4 regions of the Mesorhizobium sp. CA6 genome follow, and region 4 is predicted to be linked to each of the others. Evidence: predicted binding sites of a transcription regulator. Region 4 holds the regulator's gene; each other region holds the start of a gene.

Region 1 (4,600 bases), on a different contig from region 4:
CGGCGTGATCGCCGAGATCGCGGCCGAGGGCGCTCAGGTCAGCGACGGCACTGTGCTGGTGCGGTTCGCGGAGAATGGGCAGGGCTGAAGCGGCTGTTCGAGTTGTCTCGTTAACGAGACAAAATAATTAGATATGGCGGGACAGCCTCCCCTGCACGTCAATGCCGCAGCACAAACGGAAATGGCCGGGCTCGTCCCGGCCATTTCCTTGATTCTTGCAGAACCGATTACGGCTTGATCGGCGCGTATTTGCCGTCGTGCCATTGGTTGATGTCGTAGCTGGCGTTCTTCAGATCGCCCTTCTCGTCGAAGATGACGTCGCCGACCACGGTGCTGATCGGTTTGCCGTCCTTGAGCGCCTCCGCGACCTTGGCCGGATCGTCGGTGCCGGCGCGCTTGACGCCTTCGGCCACAGCCTGGATCACGGCATAGGAGAACAGCGTGAAGCCCTCGGGCGTGAAGCCGCCGGCCTTGATCTTGGCGACCGCGTCCTTCGCTTCAGGCTTGGCCTGCGGGTCCGACGGGAAGACGAACATGGTGCCTTCACCGGCCGGGCCGGCAACCTGCCAGAATTCCGGCGAAGCGATCGAGTCCGGCATGATCAGCTGGAACTTGACGTTCTGCTCGGCCGCCTGGCGCAGGATCAGACCCGCCTCGGGGTGATAGCCGCCGAAATAGACGACGTCGGCCTTCAGTTCCTTCAGCTTGGTGACGAGGGCCGAATAGTCCTTCTCGCCGGCATTGATGCCTTCGTAGTCGACTTCCTTGAGACCGCCGGCATTCATCGTCGCCTTCACGGCGTCGGCAACGCCCTGGCCGTAGGCGCTCTTGTCGTGCAGGACGACAACGTTCTTGCCGGCGTATTTCTTGGCGATCCAGGGGCCGATGAAGGCGCCCTGCGCGTCGTCACGCGTGTAGAGGCGCATGATGGTCGGCCAGCCGGCCTTGGCGGCGGCGTCGGTCAGCACCGGGTTGGACGAGGCGGGGCTCATCATCAGCGTGCCGGCTTCGGCATAGACGGCCGAGGCCGGAATGCTGGAGCCCGAGCAGGCATGGCCGTCGACGAATTTGACGCCGTTGGCGACGATGCGGTTGGCGACCGAGACCGCCTGCTTGGGATCGCACTGGTCGTCCTCGATGTCGAGCTTTATCTGGGAGCCGTTGACGCCGCCAGCCGCATTGATAGCATCGGCGGCGGCCTGCGCGCCCTGCTTGAACTGGTCACCGATGGTGGCGAGCTGGCCGGTCATGGGGCCCACCACCGAAATGGTGATGTCGTCGGCGAAGGCAACCGGGGTGCTCATCATCAGGCCAAAAGCGGCCGCGCTCAAAATACCCAATGTTTTCATAACTATAAGAACTCCTCCACTTGCGCGTGCCGATCCGGCCGCGCTTCTTCCACAGAGCCGGGACAATTTCACCCTTCGCCGAAACTGTCGAGAGGACAGTGAGGCCGGCTTTGGTTCATTCCGACGAGGATTTCTTGGGCCACGCGCCTGATTGCCAGGCGTAATGCAAAAAGCCGCGCCGACCTTGTTTCGGTCGGTCACGGCTTTTGCAGTCGAGCTCCCCAGACGCCCCCGCGCCTGAAACCCGCTCGCTTCCCTGTTTTTGCGTGGCTTCGGTTGTCTCAACCCGCCACGTTCTCGTTCTTCTTGACCGGCCGTCTTTTCGCGGCCTTGTCCCGATGAGCTCTGAGCGCTACGCGCTGAGGATCAGTGCATCGTCATCCATTCGCGGGCTTCGCGCAGCGCCGTGGCGATCTCGACTTTCGACATAGTGGCCGACAGTTCCGAGCGCAGCTCGGCGGCGCGGGCCGAGCCCTTGATCGCGGCGATGTTGAACCATTTGTGGGCGGCAACGACATCGGTCTCGCAATCGCGGCCCGTCGCATACATCATGCCCAGTTCGAAAAGAATGTCGGCCTGGGCAGTTGCCCCCATGGCGCCGAAGCCGTCTTCAAGCATTTCAAAGCGTGCCATTTCAATCCCCTGTCAGGCTCCCGAGAGCTGCCTCCTTTTCCCTTGGTGTCCCTCGGGGCGAGCCGCTCTTTCGATGCTTTCGAGGATGACGGCTGGCCTTGAATCCGTCGTTAAATGGCTTGCTTAATTTGAGGAAAACAAAGCTAAAACAAGAGGTAAACGCGGAAAACCGTTAAGCATGGGAATCCAGCGTTTCAGCCATTTTGCGTCAAATTCGATGAAAATAGTCGGCGGCGGAATCAAGACTTCGCTAACCACGGAAACCGAAGCGTTTTTCGATCGCGTTTGTTTTCAGTCGGCTGCGCGGCGAAAATCCTTGCAACCTTCCGTCGCGGCACCGCTTTCGTTTTGGCGGCGGCTGGATTAGCTTTACCTTTGCGTAAGGGGCAGGAAGGCGGACTGGAGCCCGCCGCAGCCCCATAGGGAGGTGGACACGATGTTTCGAAAGCTGACTGTGGCCCTGGCGGCCACCTTGATCATGGCGGGCGCCGCATGCGCCGACCCGATCGAAGGCAACTGGAAGACGCAGGCCGGCGACACCGCGGCGATCGGCGGGAGCGGTTCTTTCTCGATCACGCTCAAGACCGGCAAATACGCCGGCAAGACGATCGGCTCGCTGAAGGCGGCCGGCGACAACAAATATGCCGGCAGCATCACCGACCCGGCAAACGACAAGACCTATTCCGGCAAGGCGACGCTCTCGGGCACCGCGCTCAAGATGAGCGGCTGCGTGCTCGGCGGCCTGATCTGCAAGAGCCAGACCTGGCACAAGCTCTGAGCGCCAAACTCCAGACCATATGAGACGGCCAAGGGCGTTTCACCGTTTTTGCGGAACGGTGAAACGCCCTGTTTCTTTGTTTGACGCAATCCCGGACGGAAAACCGCTCACACTTTTCCTGGAATTGCTCTACGCGCGGCCCCCGTTTTCTTTCGGAGCGACAGCGCTCCGCCGCGCTGTGGCACCGGCACGGTGCAAGACTCTCGTCAATCAATTTGAACCGCAGATGAATACCGGTCTCAGAACCGGTTCAGAGGCCGTCAGGCATTTTCTCCCGCATTGAAGGAGAGAGAAATGCTTGCCCGTCGCTTCACCATCGTCTGCCTGCTGATGAGCCTGTTCGGCATGCTCTTCGCCATCCTGGTGGCGGAGGCCGATCATTCGGCCCGCCCTTGGGAACGGCCGGTGCCCGCATTGTCGGCCTCGTGAACCAAATCGAGCGCTGAAACGACAAAGCTTAAGCTAGAAACCGGGATACCACCAAAATGAACCGCATCGCCGACAATGCAACGAAGATCCTCCGGCTGCTGCCGCGGGCGATGCTTATCCTGATGCTGCTGGCAGCCCCGGTGCTGGCGGTGCCGATGATGCGGGCCGATACAAGCCATAGGATCGAGGCGCCGCCGCACAAGAACACCAGCGTAGGCTTCGTGCTGCTGATCAGCCTGCAGCGGGGGTAGGTGTGACGATATTCAGGTGAGGCCGGCCTGCGAAACGCGCCTTCCTGCGCTTCCGGTGCTCACGTACCTTAAGTACGCTCCGCTCCGGCCTTCGCCGGCCGAAGCCCTCATAAATGTCTCCGTCCTATGAAAGCTACGGCCGGCGTAGGCCGGTTCTCGGAATCCACCTTTCTCGACTCGGCCTGACCTGAATCGCGTCCCACCCTGAATCGGAGCGATAACAAAAAATCTCCAGCTGGGTTGCGGTTCCTGTCCGCTCACCCCTCCCAACCGCTCTTCCAAATCTCTATATTGGGCCATGGAAAAGCGAATCTATCCCCAAGCCATCGACTCGGTCGTCATGCCGGAGCCCTTCGGCAAGCAGGACTTCCACGACGCCAGAAAGGCCGTCGCAGCGCTGCAGGCGCTGTACGACCGCAACACCAAATTCCTGCGCGATTCTTTCTCAGCCCTTGCCGCGGGCGGAGATGAAAGCAAGCGCTACCGGGCCTTCTATCCGCAGATCGGCGTCACCACGACCTCATTCAGCCAGGTCGACTCGCGCCAGGCCTATGGCCATATGCCGACGCCCGGCCATTTCGCCACCACGATCACGCAGCCGCAACTGTTCGAGAACTATCTCGTCGAGCAGCTTCGGCTCATCATGCGCAATCACGGCGTGACGGTGACGGTCTCGGAATCGACGACACCCATCCCGCTGCATTTCGCCTTCCTGGAAGGCACCTATGTCGACGGCGCCGCCGCCGAGCGCATCAAACGACCGATCCGCGACCTGTTCGACGTGCCCGATCTCGACGGCACCGACGACCAGATCGCCAACGGCACTTTCGAGGTGGCGTTCGGCGAGCCAAGGCCGCTGGCGCCGTTCACCGCGCAGCGCATCGATTATTCGCTCCACCGCATGACGCATTACACGGCGACCAGCCCGCAGCATTTCCAGAATTTCGTGCTGTTCACCAATTACCAGTTCTACATCGACGAATTCGTGGCGCGGGCTCGCGAACTGATGGAGAGTGGTGGAGGCGGCTACAGTGAATTCGTCGAACCGGGCAATGTCCTGACCAAGGCGGGGGCCGGCTCGCCGAGCGAAGGAACGCCGCCGCACCGCCTGCCCCAGATGCCGGCCTACCACCTGAAGAAGCCGGGCCATGGCGGCATCA
Region 2 (4,600 bases), on a different contig from region 4:
GGCGTCATCGTCGCGGTCGTCGTACGCGGCGAGCTGATGCTCAAGGCGGACGAGGAAACAATTCCCGACTTCGAAGCCGCCGGCTGCAAGCAATGGACCTATACCGGCTCGCGCCACGGCAAGGAGGTGGCGATGCCCTATTGGAGCATTCCCGACGAGGCCTTCGACGATCCGGACGAAATGGCGGTGTGGGCGCGGCGGGCTTATGAAGCGGGACGAAGGGCGGGGACGCAATCCGGGTGAGGGGGGCCTTCGCCGCGCGTGCCTACAACGCCTTGGCGATCTCCGCCGCCAGCCGCGCATTGTTCTCGACCAGCGCGATGTTGGTCTTGAGGCTGCGGCCGCCGGTCAGCTCCAGGATCTTCGACAGCAGGAACGGTGTCACCGCCTTGCCGGTGACGTTGAGCGCCTCGGCCGCCTTTTGCGCGGCCTGGATGTAGCCGTCCATCTCGGCGGCCGGGATTTCGTCATTCTGCGGCACCGGGTTGGCGACGAGGATGCCGCCGCCCAGGCCCAGCGCTTGGCGCGTTCGGTAGAAATGCGCGATGTCTTCCGGCGCATGAAGGGTCAGCGGTGCGCGGAAGGGCGACTGCCTCGACCAGAAGGCGGGCATCGTCTCGCAGCCATGGCCGATAACCGGTACGCCGCGCGTTTCCAGCACTTCCAGCGTCTTTTCGATGTCGAGAATCGCCTTGGCGCCGGCCGAGACGACGATGACCGGCGTGCGCGCCAATTCGTCGAGGTCGGCCGAGATATCGAAGCTTTTCTCAGCGCCCTTGTGGACGCCGCCAATGCCGCCGGTGGCGAACACTTTTATGCCGGCCATATGCGCGGCGATCATGGTCGCCGCAACCGTGGTGCCGCCGGTGCGCGTTTGAGCGACCGCGAAGCCGAGATCGGCGCGCGACAGCTTCATGGCGTCGCCCGTCATGGCAAGCGATTCGCGCTCGCCGTCGGAGAGGCCGATCTTGATGCGGCCGTCGACCACGGCGATCGTTGCCGGTACCGCGCCGCAGTCGATGATGATCTGCTCGACCTTGGCAGCCATTGCGCCATTGTCGGGGTAGGGCATGCCGTGGGTGATGATGGTGCTTTCCAGCGCCACCACGGGCCGGCCGGCGGCAAGCGCCTCGGCCACCGGCGGATGGATATCGACGAAGGGGCGGGCGGTGTCAGGTGTCATGGCTGTCTCCGATCCGAAGGGATTGCTTCGGCAGTGGTGGCCCTATGCCACTTCCCGCGGCTCCGGCACAAGGGCAAGCGCCTGCGTGAAGGTGGCGATCGTGAAGGACGGCACGGCCTGCGGGCTCTCTATGGCGAGCATCGCCGCGGCAAGGCCTTCGCGTAGTGCTGCGCGCAGCGGCAGGCCGCGCAGCAAGGCGGCGACGGTTGCGCCGGTCAAGGCGTCGCCGGCGCCGGTCACGTCGGCCACCTTGCGCGGCGCGGGCGGGTCGATCTCGAAGATGCCGGTATCGTCGAAGCCCAGCACCGGAGCGCTGCCGGACGTGACCACGCCGGCGTTCAGGCCAGCCCGCCGGAGCGCGTCGACGAGCGTTTCGCCGGATGGCGCCGCGCCGACCAGCGCGGCGGCCTCGCGGCGGTTCATGAAGAGCAGCGACAGGTTGTCGAGCAGCGGCGCCAGGCGGACGACCTTGGCCGGCGAGACGGCGATGGCGAAGACCGGCCGGCCGCCGGCAAGCGCCAGCAGACGCTCCAGCGCGGCCGTCGGCAGGTTGGCGTCGCACAGGATGGCGTCGGTGGCGGCGATCGCCTCGCGCACCTTGGCGCGCCTTATTTGTTTGGGGAAGGCAAGGTCGTAGAGCGCCATGTCGGCAAGCCCGACGATCAACTCGCCTTCGGCATCGATCAGCGCCGTGTAGCTCGGCGTCGTGCGGTCGAGGAACACCACCGAAAGGTCTTTTATCCCGGCGTTGTCGATCGCCGAGGCGACCGTGTCCGCCGCAGCGTCACCGCCACGCACCGAGATCAGCGAGGCCGACACGCCGCGCTTCACCACGCTGCGCAGCGCGTTGAAAACCACGCCGCCGACGTCTTCGCGCATGACGCCGGGATTCGAAGCCGCGGGCACATAGACGCCCGAGACCTGGCCGCGCCGGTCGATATGGGCGCCGCCAAGCGCCAGGATTGTTGGGGATATCGGCATTTCGGGTCGATGACTTTCGTTGATCGTGCGGCCGCGCACACTAGAGCGGTTCAGCGTTTCACGGAATCGCTGAACTGCTCTAAGTCTTTATCCTGGACGGAAAGCCGGCACGCACCGCAATTGCTCTAGGTTTCCTCAGGTCGCCCTGCAATCGGGGTTGCGATTCGGACGGCCGGGTATCGAAATCTCTTCTGGACCGGTGGTTGCACTCCGCACCAGCCCTGGTGAGACAAAAATAGAACAAATCCAGATATTGATTATTTTTCAGATATTTGTTGCCCCTTGCCAAATGAGAACAAAAAAGGTACAAAACAAGCAGGGATCACGGATTGTCCGGCCTTCATTGACGACCAAGGGGTGATGTATCATGGCTCAGAATTCTTTGCGGCTTGTAGAGGATAAGGCAGTGGACAAATCAAAGGCTCTGGACGCGGCGCTGTCGCAAATCGAGCGCGCGTTCGGTAAGGGCTCGATCATGCGGCTCGGCGCCAACGAGCAGGTGGTCGAGATCGAAACCGTGCCGACCGGCTCGCTCGGCCTCGACATCGCGCTCGGCGTCGGCGGCCTGCCGCGCGGCCGCATCATCGAGATCTACGGGCCGGAAAGCTCGGGCAAGACGACGCTGGCGCTGCACACGGTGGCGGAAGCCCAGAAGAAGGGCGGTATCTGCGCCTTCGTCGATGCCGAGCACGCGCTCGATCCGGTCTATGCCCGCAAGCTTGGCGTCGACCTCGAGAACCTTTTGATCTCGCAGCCCGACACCGGCGAGCAGGCGTTGGAGATCTGCGACACGCTGGTGCGTTCGGGCGCCATCGACGTGCTGGTCGTCGACTCGGTGGCGGCACTGACGCCGCGCGCTGAAATCGAAGGCGAGATGGGCGATTCGCTGCCCGGTCTTCAGGCTCGCCTGATGAGCCAGGCGCTGCGCAAGCTGACCGCCTCGATCTCGCGTTCCAACACCATGGTCATCTTCATCAACCAGATCCGCATGAAGATCGGCGTCATGTTCGGCTCGCCCGAGACGACCACCGGCGGCAACGCGCTGAAATTCTACGCCTCGGTGCGCCTCGACATCCGCCGCATCGGCTCGGTCAAGGACCGTGACGAGGTCGTCGGCAACCAGACCCGCGTCAAGGTGGTGAAGAACAAGCTGGCCCCGCCCTTCAAGGTGGTCGAGTTCGACATCATGTATGGCGAGGGCGTGTCGAAGACAGGCGAGCTGATCGATCTCGGCGTCAAGGCCGGCGTCATCGAGAAGTCGGGCGCCTGGTTCTCCTACAATTCCCAGCGCCTCGGCCAAGGTCGCGAGAACGCAAAACTGTTCCTGCGCGACAATCCTGATACGGCGCGTGAGGTCGAGCTTGCGTTGCGCCAGAATGCCGGACTGATCGCCGAGAAATTCCTCGAGAATGGCGGCTCCGAAGGCGGCGACGACGGTTTCGAGGATGAAGCCGGCGCCCTGTAAAGTGCGTTTACCTGGGATTTTGCGCTCCGGGGCGATCCGCAGGCGCCCGAGGATAGTTGGTTGGCTTAGCCGGAGTTCGGCCGCAATCCTGGTTTATCGCCTTATGCTTATGTAATCGAGTTCTTGTATTGCGTAACCCGAACCGCCGGCCTTCGTGCCGGCGGTTTTGCATTGTGCGGGCGGGGCTGAGCCGCCGCTCGTCCGCCGATCGGCCCAAAGCGCGTCGCGCTGCAATGAATTCAGGCAATGCGCTTTGGTCCATGCTTGTGCCTGTCGTTTTCCCAAAACCGCTTGCGCAGTTTTGAGCGACACGCCTGTTTTCCGTGTTTCTGGACAGGCACAAGAGCTATCGCTAAAAGGCCAATCTATCTTCTGAAACACCAAAGCCCATTTGCCGCCGGCCGGGCCGGCGGTTCTTGCGAAAAAGGCAGTATGCAATGAGTGGCGTGAACGACATCCGGGCGACATTCCTCGAGTACTTCCGCAAGGAGGCCCACGAGATCGTCGCCTCCAGCCCGCTGGTGCCGCGCAACGATCCGACGCTGATGTTCACCAACGCCGGCATGGTGCAGTTCAAGAACGTCTTCACCGGGCTGGAGAAGCGCCCCTATTCGCGCGCCGCGACCGCGCAGAAGAGCGTCCGCGCCGGCGGCAAGCACAACGACCTCGACAATGTCGGCTACACGGCGCGCCATCTCACCTTCTTCGAGATGCTCGGCAATTTCTCGTTCGGCGACTATTTCAAGGAGCGCGCGATCGAGCTTGCCTGGAACCTGATCACCAAGGAATTCGGTCTGCCGAAAGACAAGCTCTTGGTCACCGTCTATCACACCGACGACGAGGCGGCGGGTTATTGGAAGAAGATCGCCGGCTTCTCCGACGACCGCATCATCCGCATCCCGACCTCCGACAATTTCTGGGCGATGGGCGACACCGGCCCATGCGGGCCGTGTTCGGAAATCTTCATCGAC
Region 3 (4,600 bases), on a different contig from region 4:
TCCAGATGACCGCCGATGAGAGGATCGCTGATCGACAGCGGAATGAGCTCCGTCACCGGAACGCCGTCGCAATGCCATTCGACCGCGCCATCCCTTGGATTCATGAAGGTGACGGTCGAGCCGACGATCGACAGCGGATAGGGCTCGAGCTTGGTTCCCATCATGTCGGACAATCTTTCCAGGCGCAGCTTGTCGTGCAAGAGCTCCTTGATCTCGGGAATATAGCGGTCGGCACCAGTGATGAAGGTGAGGTCGAGGTGCTTGTGCACGGCATGGCTGGCCTTCAATTTGAGCGCCGCTTCTTCGATGGCGGCAAGCAGAGCCGGGTCGTAACCGTGACGATACTGGGCGACGCCGAAACCCGACACTTTCCAGGAGGTCTCATGACCAATGATGGCCTCGCGGCTCATTGCACAGCGCAGTTCGGGAATTGTATGGGCGTTCATTCTATTTTCTCCAAGATGGGGGCAACACTTGGTTAACAGTCATTTAAACGCCTACCCCTGTAAATTTAGGAATGCTGGTGGTAGCGTAAGCCCAGCTTAAGGTCGAAAACCCCGTGCGACTGCTCAGTCAGGTCAACCTCAACTCACTGAAAATCGTGGAGAGCGCCGCGAGGCACAGGAATTTCACGCGCGCCGGCGAAGAGCAATTCATCACCGCTTCCGCCGTCAGCCAGCGCGTGAAGAGCCTGGAGGATCAGCTGCGCTTCAAGATCTTCGAGCGTGGCGGCAACGCGGTGTCGCTGACGCCGGAGGGCGAGACCTATGTGGCGCGCGTGCGCGAGGCGCTGGAGCGGATAGTGGCGGCCAGCATGGAGGCAACCGGCCAGTCGCAGGCGCATGTGTTGCGGATCTGCGTGCTGCCGACCTTTGCGGCGCGCTGGCTGTTTCCGCGGCTTTCGGCCTTCCAGCATCAATATTCCGATATTGAGATGCGGGTGTCGACCTCTTACGCCACGCATGAATTCTCGACTTCCGAATACGACCTCGAAATCCGTTATGGCGACGGCAATTTCCCCGGTCTCACGTCGGAGCTGCTGTTCAAGGAAGATCTGACGCCGGTGTGCAGCCGCAAACTCTTCCATGAGGTGCTGGGCGACAAACCGCTGTCGAAGGTGGTGCCGGAGGATCTGCGCTACTTCACGCTGCTACACTCTGACACGTGCACGCAGAACTGGCAGTCGTGGCTGGGCTTTGCCGGCGCAAGCTTCGTGCTTGGCGAAACGAGGAGCGTCTATTTCGATAGCTGCATGATGTCCTACGAAGCGGCCAATGCCGGCATGGGCTTTGCCGTCGCCAACCGCGCCTATATGGCAAGCGACATCCGCGCCGAACGGCTGGTGGCCCCCTTCGCGGTCCACCATCCCAACACGGCGGGTTGGTATTTCGTCAGCCCCATCAAGGCGGTCGGCGCCCGCAAGGTCGAGCTGTTCAAGCGGTGGATCATGGCCGAAGCGGCGCTGACGCAGCGCCAGTTGGACATCGAGATCGCCAACGTGCCGGTACGGCGCGTGGCGATGGCGTGAAGGCCAGTCTTCCACGGATGCTCATTTGAGCGAATGCCGCACCATCGGAGGCCTCGCAATGACGGGCTCTGCAGAATTTCGTAATTTTCCGGTGGCTCCATAGCCGGCTACCGCGATCGCACCATGACGCGAAGCGGAGACTCAGCTATCTTGTGTTGTGCGGCGGGCCTGATTTTCCCGCTTGGCCGGCGCTACCGAGCTTCCTCCCAAGCAGCGCCGGCCTTCTTCGTTTCGGCCCGACGATAATCTGGGCAAGCCCGGCCTTGGCGCTATTGCTTCGGCGGCGTGCCCGGCTGGTCTCCGCCGGTGGTCGATTTCGGCACAGGGTTCTTGTCGACCTGAGGGTTCTGGTTGACTTCATCGCCCGGCGCCTTGGTGGGCGGCACGCTGTTGTCGCAGGCGGCGAGCACGAGCCCTGCCGCAAGAGCCAGCAGCACAGGAAGCTTCTTCATGACGACCTCCTCTCGTTCGCTCCTTGGGGCAAACGGGGCGGTGGCGGTTTGGTTGCGTTGACCGGCGGGAACCAACCGATCCGAGTCCGGTTGGAATCCCGAGCCAATCGAACGCAACGAGGAAACTGATCATGGTCCGCCTTCTGCTTGCCGGGCTTTTTGCCTACACCGCCTATCGCGTTGCCGTGAGGATCATCGACGAAGTGCCTGGAGACGTCGCGCCGCTGGATATGCCGGGCGACGAAAGGCGCAATTTGCGGCGCCAGTCGGCGGCGATGGGGGTCGAGCCGAAGCGGTAGCGGCTCTTTCGATTGGGAATAGCCCCTTCCGGTGAAGCGTGGATGCCGGCGCAGCCCCTCTCCGGCCGCTTCGCGGCCACCTCTTCCCGCTCGCGGGGCGAGGAAATTATTGCGAACAAAGCGGAAACGATGCTTGATGGGCGATGAACATCGCCGCTCGTGATTCGTCCTTCGAGGCGCCCGCCTATCTTGGCCGGCTGAACGACGCGCAGCGGCTGGCGGTGATGCATGGCGACGGCAAGGTGGCGGCGCCGCTGCTGGTGATCGCCGGCGCCGGCTCCGGCAAGACCAACACGCTGGCGCATCGCGTCGCCCATCTGATCGTCAAGGGCGCCGATCCGCGCCGCATTCTGTTGATGACCTTCTCGCGCCGCGCGGCGGCCGAGATGGCCAAGCGCGTCGAGCGCATTGCCGGCGAGGTGCTGGGGCGCGACGCGGCAATCATCGCCGACGCGCTGGCCTGGGCCGGCACTTTCCACGGCATCGGCGCGCGACTGCTGCGCGACTATGCCGAACAGATCGGCCTCGACCCGGCCTTCACCATCCATGACCGCGAGGATTCCGCTGACCTGATGAACCTTGCGCGGCACGAGCTGGGATTCTCGAAGACCGAAAGCCGCTTTCCTACCAAAGGCACCTGTCTGCAGATCTATTCGCGGGCGGTGAATGCGCAGGCGCCGCTGGGAGAAGTGCTTGGGTCGGCCTTCCCTTGGTGCTCAGGATGGGCCGAACAGCTGAAAGAGCTGTTCGCGGCCTATGTCGAGGCCAAGCAGGCGCAGAATGTTCTCGATTACGACGACCTGCTGCTCTACTGGGCGCAGATGGCGGCCGAGCCGGAGATCGCGGCGCATCTCGGCGGTCGCTTCGATCATGTGCTGGTCGACGAATACCAGGACACCAACCGGCTGCAGGCCTCGATCCTTCTGGCGCTGAAGCCGGACGGCGCCGGGCTGACCGTGGTGGGCGACGACGCGCAGTCGATCTATTCCTTCCGCGCTGCCGAAGTGCGCAACATCCTCGATTTCCCAAAGCAGTTCGTGCAAGCAGCCGCGGTGATCATGCTGGAGCGCAATTACCGCTCGACCGAGACGATCCTGGCCGCCGCCAACAAGGTGATCGGCGAGGCCAGCGAGCGCTTCACCAAGAATCTGTGGACAGAGCGCCGGTCCTCGCACAAGCCGCAACTGGTCAGCGTGCGCGACGAGGCCGAGCAGGCCAACTATGTATGCCAGGCGATCCTGGCCGAGCGCGAGACGGGCACGGCGCTGAAGGCACAGGCGGTGCTGTTCCGCACCTCGAGCCATAGCGGGCCGCTGGAGGTGGAGCTGACGCGCCGCAACATTCCCTTCGTCAAGTTCGGCGGGCTGAAATTCCTCGATGCCGCGCATGTCAAGGACATGCTGGCGATGCTGCGTTTTGCCGAGAACCCGCGCGACCGCGTCGCCGGTTTTCGCGTGCTGCAGCTCATGCCGGGCATCGGCCCGTCCGCCGCCTCGCAGATCGTCGACGCCATGGCGACGTCGCTGGACGAGACGCTAGGCCTCGCACGGTTCCGGCCGCCGCAGCGCGCAGCGCAGGACTGGCCGGTCTTCCTCGACATCTATGGCGGCTTACGCGCCGGCGCGAAATGGCCGGCCGACCTCGAGCGGATCAGGCTGTGGTACGAGCCGCATCTGGAGCGCATCCATGAGGATGCGATCACGCGCCGGGCCGATCTCCTCCAGCTTGAGCAGATCGCATCGACCTATCCGTCGCGCGAGCGCTTCCTGACCGAGCTCACCCTCGACCCGCCCGACGCCACAAGCGACCAGGCCGGGCCGCCGCATCGCGACGAGGATTATCTCATCCTGTCGACCATCCATTCGGCCAAGGGCCAGGAATGGAAGAACGTTTTCGTGCTCAACACCGTTGACGGCTGCATCCCGGCCGATCTCGGCGTCGGCACCAAGGAGGACATCGAGGAGGAGCGGCGCCTGCTCTATGTGGCGATGACCCGTGCCAAGGACAGCCTGCATCTCGTCGTGCCGCAGCGCTTTTATCCGCACAACCAGGCGGCGCGCGGCGACCGCCACGTCTATGCCTCGCGCACGCGCTTCATCCCGGCCTCGATGCTTTCGGCCTTCGAGCAGTCGTCCTGGGCGAGCGGCGCGCTCAAGGACGACCCGCGCCAGCGGCCGGGCGTCAAGGTCGACCTCGGCGCCCGCATGCGCGGCATGTGGAAATAGGCTGCCTGGCCGTTCCAGCGACTGCAAGGCAAAGAGCCCGATTTGTCTCCGCGCCAGCGGGGGGCACGCCATCCTTGAGAAAACAGCGGCATGCGT
Region 4 (4,600 bases):
TTCGACAGCTATTTTGCCGGCATAGGCGCCAGCGGCTTTTTCCTGGGCTATCCGAAACTTGTCGCGCCGACCCCGAGTGCGCCAACGGAGGTGCCGTTTGGCGCGCGCGTGGCATCGGCCATAGAAAATGCTCGCGAGGGGATTGCCGACCACATCAGGAGCAGCATCGGCGGTTCCGAGGGCGAGATCGCGGCGGCGCTGATCGTCGGCGTTCGTGCTGGCATTCCGGAAGCCATCAACGAGTCGATGCGACGGACCGGCATCTACCACATCATTTCGATCTCCGGCCTGCATATGGCGCTGGTCGCCGGCACGATCATGGTGCTTTTGCGCGGCGCCTTCGCGCTGTTTCCGGACTTCTCGTCGCGCCGGCCGGTGAAGAAATATGCCGCTGGCATCGCGCTGGCGTCGATCGCCGCCTATCTCGTGATCTCCGGCATCGTGGTGGCGGCCGAGCGAAGCTTCATCATGCTTGGCGTGATGCTGGTCGCCGTGCTTTTCGACCGCGCGGCGCTGACCATGCGCAACCTGGCGATCTCTGCCATCGCCGTCATCCTGGTCTCGCCGCATGAAGTGGTCGGCCCGAGCTTCCAGATGTCCTTCGCCGCCACCGCCGCCCTGGTCGGCGCCTATGCCGGCTTTGCCGACTATCGCGCCGGCAAAACGACCGCGCCGCCGGCAAAGCGTTCGTTTCTCGGGTTCTTATCGCGAAAACTGGCGATTGGAGCGGGTGGCGCCGCCGTGACGTCGCTCATCGCGGGCAGCGCAACATTGTTGTTTGCCATCTGGCACTTCCAGCGGGTGTCGCCGCTCAGCCTGCTGGCCAATCTGGCGGTCATGCCGATCGTCTCATTGGTCGTCATGCCGTTCGCCGTGCTGAGCGCGCTGGCCATGCCCTTCGGCTTAGACGGTCCCTTCCTCTTTGTCATGGGCAAAGGCCTGACGGCGATGATCGCCATTTCGGCATGGATTTCCGAGCGCTCACCGGTCGACGCCGTGGGGCTGATCTCGATCCAGTCGGTGCTGCTGGCGACGGTCGCGCTGGTCATCGCGACCATGGCTACCACTTGGCTGAGGCTTGCCGCCGTACCTTTCGCGCTCGCTGCGCTGCTGGCCATTCCGCACGTCCGCACACCGGACGTGCTTATCTCGGAGGATGCGCATCTGGTGGCGATGCCGATCGGCGGCGGCGAGCTTGCCGTCAATCGCGAACGCTCCAACGAGTTCACCACCGACAACTGGAAACGGGCGCTGAAAGCCGAGGAGATCGTGCCGCCAGAAAGGTTCGCCAAAGATACGCTGGACATTGCCGATCCCGCCGACCTGCCGCCCGGCTCGCCCTTCTATTGCAGCGGCGATCTCTGCATCGGTCGGCATCCTTCCGGCGCGATCGTCGCGCTCGCCGAGACCCGCGACACCGCCCGGCCGGCCTGCGGCTTCGCCGACCTCATCGTCATCAACGACGCCACGGCCTATAACCCGTGCCGCGATCCGCGTGTGCTCGTCGTCACCAAGCGGCAGCTGGCGCGCGACGGCAGCGCCGCCGTTTTCTTCGATCCGCAATCGGCAACCGCGCGGCCAACCGTCCGCTACGCGGTCGTAGAACCATACCGACCCTGGCACGAGCAGCGGAAATACACGCGCGAGGCGAGGGGACTGGCGCCCTATAAGCAGCCGGAAAAACCAGCCGCCGCACCGGCCCAATAGATTGTCGTTCGGGCGAAGAAGGCCGGGCAGTTCTGCTCAGTAGCGGCGGATAAGTCCGACGAGCTTGCCCTGAACCTTGACCCGATCCGGTCCGAAGATCCGGGTCTCATAGGCCGGGTTGGCGGCCTCGAGCGCGATCGAGGCACCCTTGCGGCGGAAACGCTTAAGCGTCGCCTCCTCATCGTCGACCAGCGCCACCACGATCTCACCCGGGCTTGCCGTGTTCGCATTGCGGATGATGACGGTGTCGCCGTCGAAGATGCCGGCCTCGATCATCGAGTCGCCCTTGACCTCCAACGCGTAATGCTCGCCGCCCATGATCATGTCCGGCGGCACCGAGATCGAATGCGTCTGGTGCTGGATGGCGTCAATCGGCACGCCGGCGGCGATGCGGCCCATCACCGGAATGGATACGGCCGCCGCGGCCTCGTCGTCATTGCTTGGCGTCGGGGTGCGTGATGGAGTCGTCGGCTTGATCTGGCGACTGAGATTGCCTTGGCCGCCCTGGATGACGCTCGGCGAAAACTTCTTCGCGGCATTCAGGCCAGGCGCGATCGAGTCGGGCAGGCGCAGCACTTCCAGCGCGCGCGCCCGATTCGGCAGCCGGCGAATGAAGCCGCGTTCTTCCAGCGCCGTGATCAGCCGGTGGATGCCGGACTTGGAGGCAAGGTCGAGCGCCTCCTTCATCTCATCGAATGATGGAGGAATCCCGCTCTCCTTCAGGCGTTCATGGATGAACATCAGGAGTTCATGTTGTTTGCGCGTCAGCATCGGCGGCCCCCACGGGTTCTGAAACCAGAATCAGAAAAACAAACCCAGAACAAACACTATCTGTTCCAGTTGTGTTCCGCAACCGTTTAAAGTTTAGTGAATTTGTTAAGGCTGCCGAAACAATGTCGCATCCGGTGACGGCCGGCTGCCCCTCCTGGGGCAGCGGCATTGATTCCGCTCGATTTTGGAGTTCCCCTTAAGCTGAAATACAACCCGACACGATCACGAAGCCGTGGTTGGGATCACGTCGGCTCGTACCGTAAGCGCGTGGCACCGTGAACGAAACGAACCCAAAATGCCAACCTTGGCGAAGTTCCGATCCGCAGTCTTCGCCGTCTATGGACCAGCTAACATAGGACCAAAGGTTCTTGCCCTGTCGCCGAGGGTGGTGAGACAACCCCCTTGGCCAGATCGAAATGGAGGCGGCAGCACAATGAGGGGAATTCCTGATCTCGCCGAAGTCGAGGCGATGGATGCCGCGGATCCGCTGCGCGCGACGCGCGATCGCTTCGTCTTGCCGGAAGGCGTCCTATATCTCGACGGCAATTCGCTGGGCGCTGCTTCGATCGACGCCTTCAGCGAGATCGAGACTGCCACGAGGCAGGAATGGGCGCGGGATCTCATCCGCGCCTGGAACACCGCCGGCTGGTTCGATATGCCCATCGAGCTAGGTGACCAGCTAGGACGGCTGATCGGCGCGAAACCCGGCCAGACGGTCGTTTGCGACACGACTTCGATCAATATCTACAAGGTCCTGCATGCGGCACTTGCAATGCGGCCCGAGCGTTCGGTGATTGTTGCCGAGGGCGACAGCTTTCCGACCGACCTCTACATGGCGGAAGGGGTCGCATCGACGCGGTCCGGCACGGTGCTGCGGCTCGAATGCGCAGATGCCCCGACGATTGAGGAACTGGTTGACGATCGCGTCGCGGTCATCCTGGTCAACCACGTCAACTACAAATCCGGCCGGCTGCGCGACATGGCGGCGCTCACCCGCAAGGCTCATGAAGCCGGTGCGCTGATCGTCTGGGACCTCTGCCACACGGCGGGTGCGCTGCCGGTGGATCTCGACGGCTCGAATGCCGATTTCGCCATCGGCTGCACCTACAAGTATCTCAATGGCGGGCCGGGCTCGCCAGCCTTCATCTACGCCGCGAACCGCCATCACCGCGACATTCGCCAGCCGCTCAGCGGCTGGTGGGGCCATGCCCGGCCTTTCGCGTTCGAGCAGGGCTACGCTGCGGGCACGGGCATCCGGCGGTTCCTGTGCGGAACGCAGCCGGTGCTGTCGATGCGCGCGCTGAAAGGGGCGCTGGATCTCTGGAACGATGTCGACATGAGGGCCGTGCGGAGAAAAAGCGTCGCGCTGACGGACCTGTTCATCCGGCTTGTCGAGGCCAGATGCGGCGGCTTCGGTCTTGAGCTGGAGAGCCCGCGCTCAGGCGCCGAGCGCGGCAGCCAGGTCTCGTTCGCACATCCGCATGGCTACCAGGTGATGCGTGCCTTAATCGAGCGCGGCGTGATCGGCGATTTCCGCGCGCCATCCACCATTCGTTTCGGCTTCACGCCGCTTTATGTCGGCTACCGCGATGTCTGGAATGCAGTCGAGGTGCTGCAGGACATCCTGCGCACTGGCGTCTGGCAAGACGCGCGCTTTGCCGTCAAAACAACCGTTACCTGACTTTAAATCGGCGATGCCGAACAAATGATCTGATCGCGGAGATACCGTTGCTGGGACATCGTATTGTCGACTGGGATGACGCTTATGCAAATGGCGCCAATATCGCCGGCGGCGACCGCTGGCCGGCGGCGTGGGATGGGCCGGCGCGGGCATTCCGCGAAAGGCTGCAGTCAGAGGGCAGGGCGCGGCTCGATGTTATCTACGGCGAAGCGCCGCGCAATCGCTTCGACCTGTTTCTCCCGTCTGCGGCGCCAAAGGGGCTCGTTGTGTTCATCCACGGCGGCTATTGGATGGAGTCGGACAAGAGCTCCTGGTCGCATCTGGCTGGAGGCGCGCTCGGCCGCGGCTTTGCCGTCGCCATGCCCTCCTACACGCTGTGCCCGCAGACCAGGATCAGCGGCATAGTCGGCGAGGCCGCGGCAGCGATCGAGAAGGCGGCGG

The links. Region 4 encodes LexA, which represses DNA repair genes until DNA is damaged. Its sites were predicted from a motif close to TGTTCNNNNTGTGTTCNG; they were not measured.
Region 1: the regulator LexA is predicted to act here: its motif matches at 2,116-2,133, upstream of LB526_RS17540 (sel1 repeat family protein).
Region 2: the regulator LexA is predicted to act here: its motif matches at 2,456-2,473, upstream of recA (recombinase RecA).
Region 3: the regulator LexA is predicted to act here: its motif matches at 2,380-2,397, upstream of LB526_RS11095 (ATP-dependent helicase).

The regions. Positions count from the first base shown of each region.
Region 1 covers NZ_JAIUHI010000010.1:257,877-262,476, reverse strand. Annotated here, with positions in the region: gene LB526_RS17550 (acetyl/propionyl/methylcrotonyl-CoA carboxylase subunit alpha) at 1-88, shown strand, start outside; gene LB526_RS17545 (ABC transporter substrate-binding protein) at 228-1,349, opposite strand; gene LB526_RS17540 (sel1 repeat family protein) at 1,716-1,982, opposite strand; gene LB526_RS17535 (DUF2147 domain-containing protein) at 2,419-2,760, shown strand; gene LB526_RS29635 (hypothetical protein) at 3,055-3,189, shown strand; gene LB526_RS17530 (hypothetical protein) at 3,246-3,440, shown strand; gene LB526_RS17525 (AMP nucleosidase) at 3,781-4,600, shown strand, end outside.
Region 2 covers NZ_JAIUHI010000008.1:54,782-59,381, reverse strand. Annotated here, with positions in the region: gene LB526_RS13845 (TfoX/Sxy family protein) at 1-243, shown strand, start outside; gene LB526_RS13840 (pseudouridine-5'-phosphate glycosidase) at 266-1,183, opposite strand; gene LB526_RS13835 (carbohydrate kinase family protein) at 1,226-2,164, opposite strand; gene recA (recombinase RecA) at 2,532-3,629, shown strand; gene alaS (alanine--tRNA ligase) at 4,067-4,600, shown strand, end outside.
Region 3 covers NZ_JAIUHI010000006.1:155,019-159,618, reverse strand. Annotated here, with positions in the region: gene LB526_RS11115 (hypothetical protein) at 1-446, opposite strand, end outside; gene LB526_RS11110 (LysR substrate-binding domain-containing protein) at 560-1,528, shown strand; gene LB526_RS11105 (hypothetical protein) at 1,798-1,980, opposite strand; gene LB526_RS11100 (hypothetical protein) at 2,112-2,279, shown strand; gene LB526_RS11095 (ATP-dependent helicase) at 2,423-4,504, shown strand.
Region 4 covers NZ_JAIUHI010000012.1:144,025-148,624, reverse strand. Annotated here, with positions in the region: gene LB526_RS19400 (ComEC/Rec2 family competence protein) at 1-1,707, shown strand, start outside; gene lexA (transcriptional repressor LexA) at 1,744-2,478, opposite strand; gene kynU (kynureninase) at 2,912-4,159, shown strand; gene LB526_RS19385 (alpha/beta hydrolase) at 4,207-4,600, shown strand, end outside.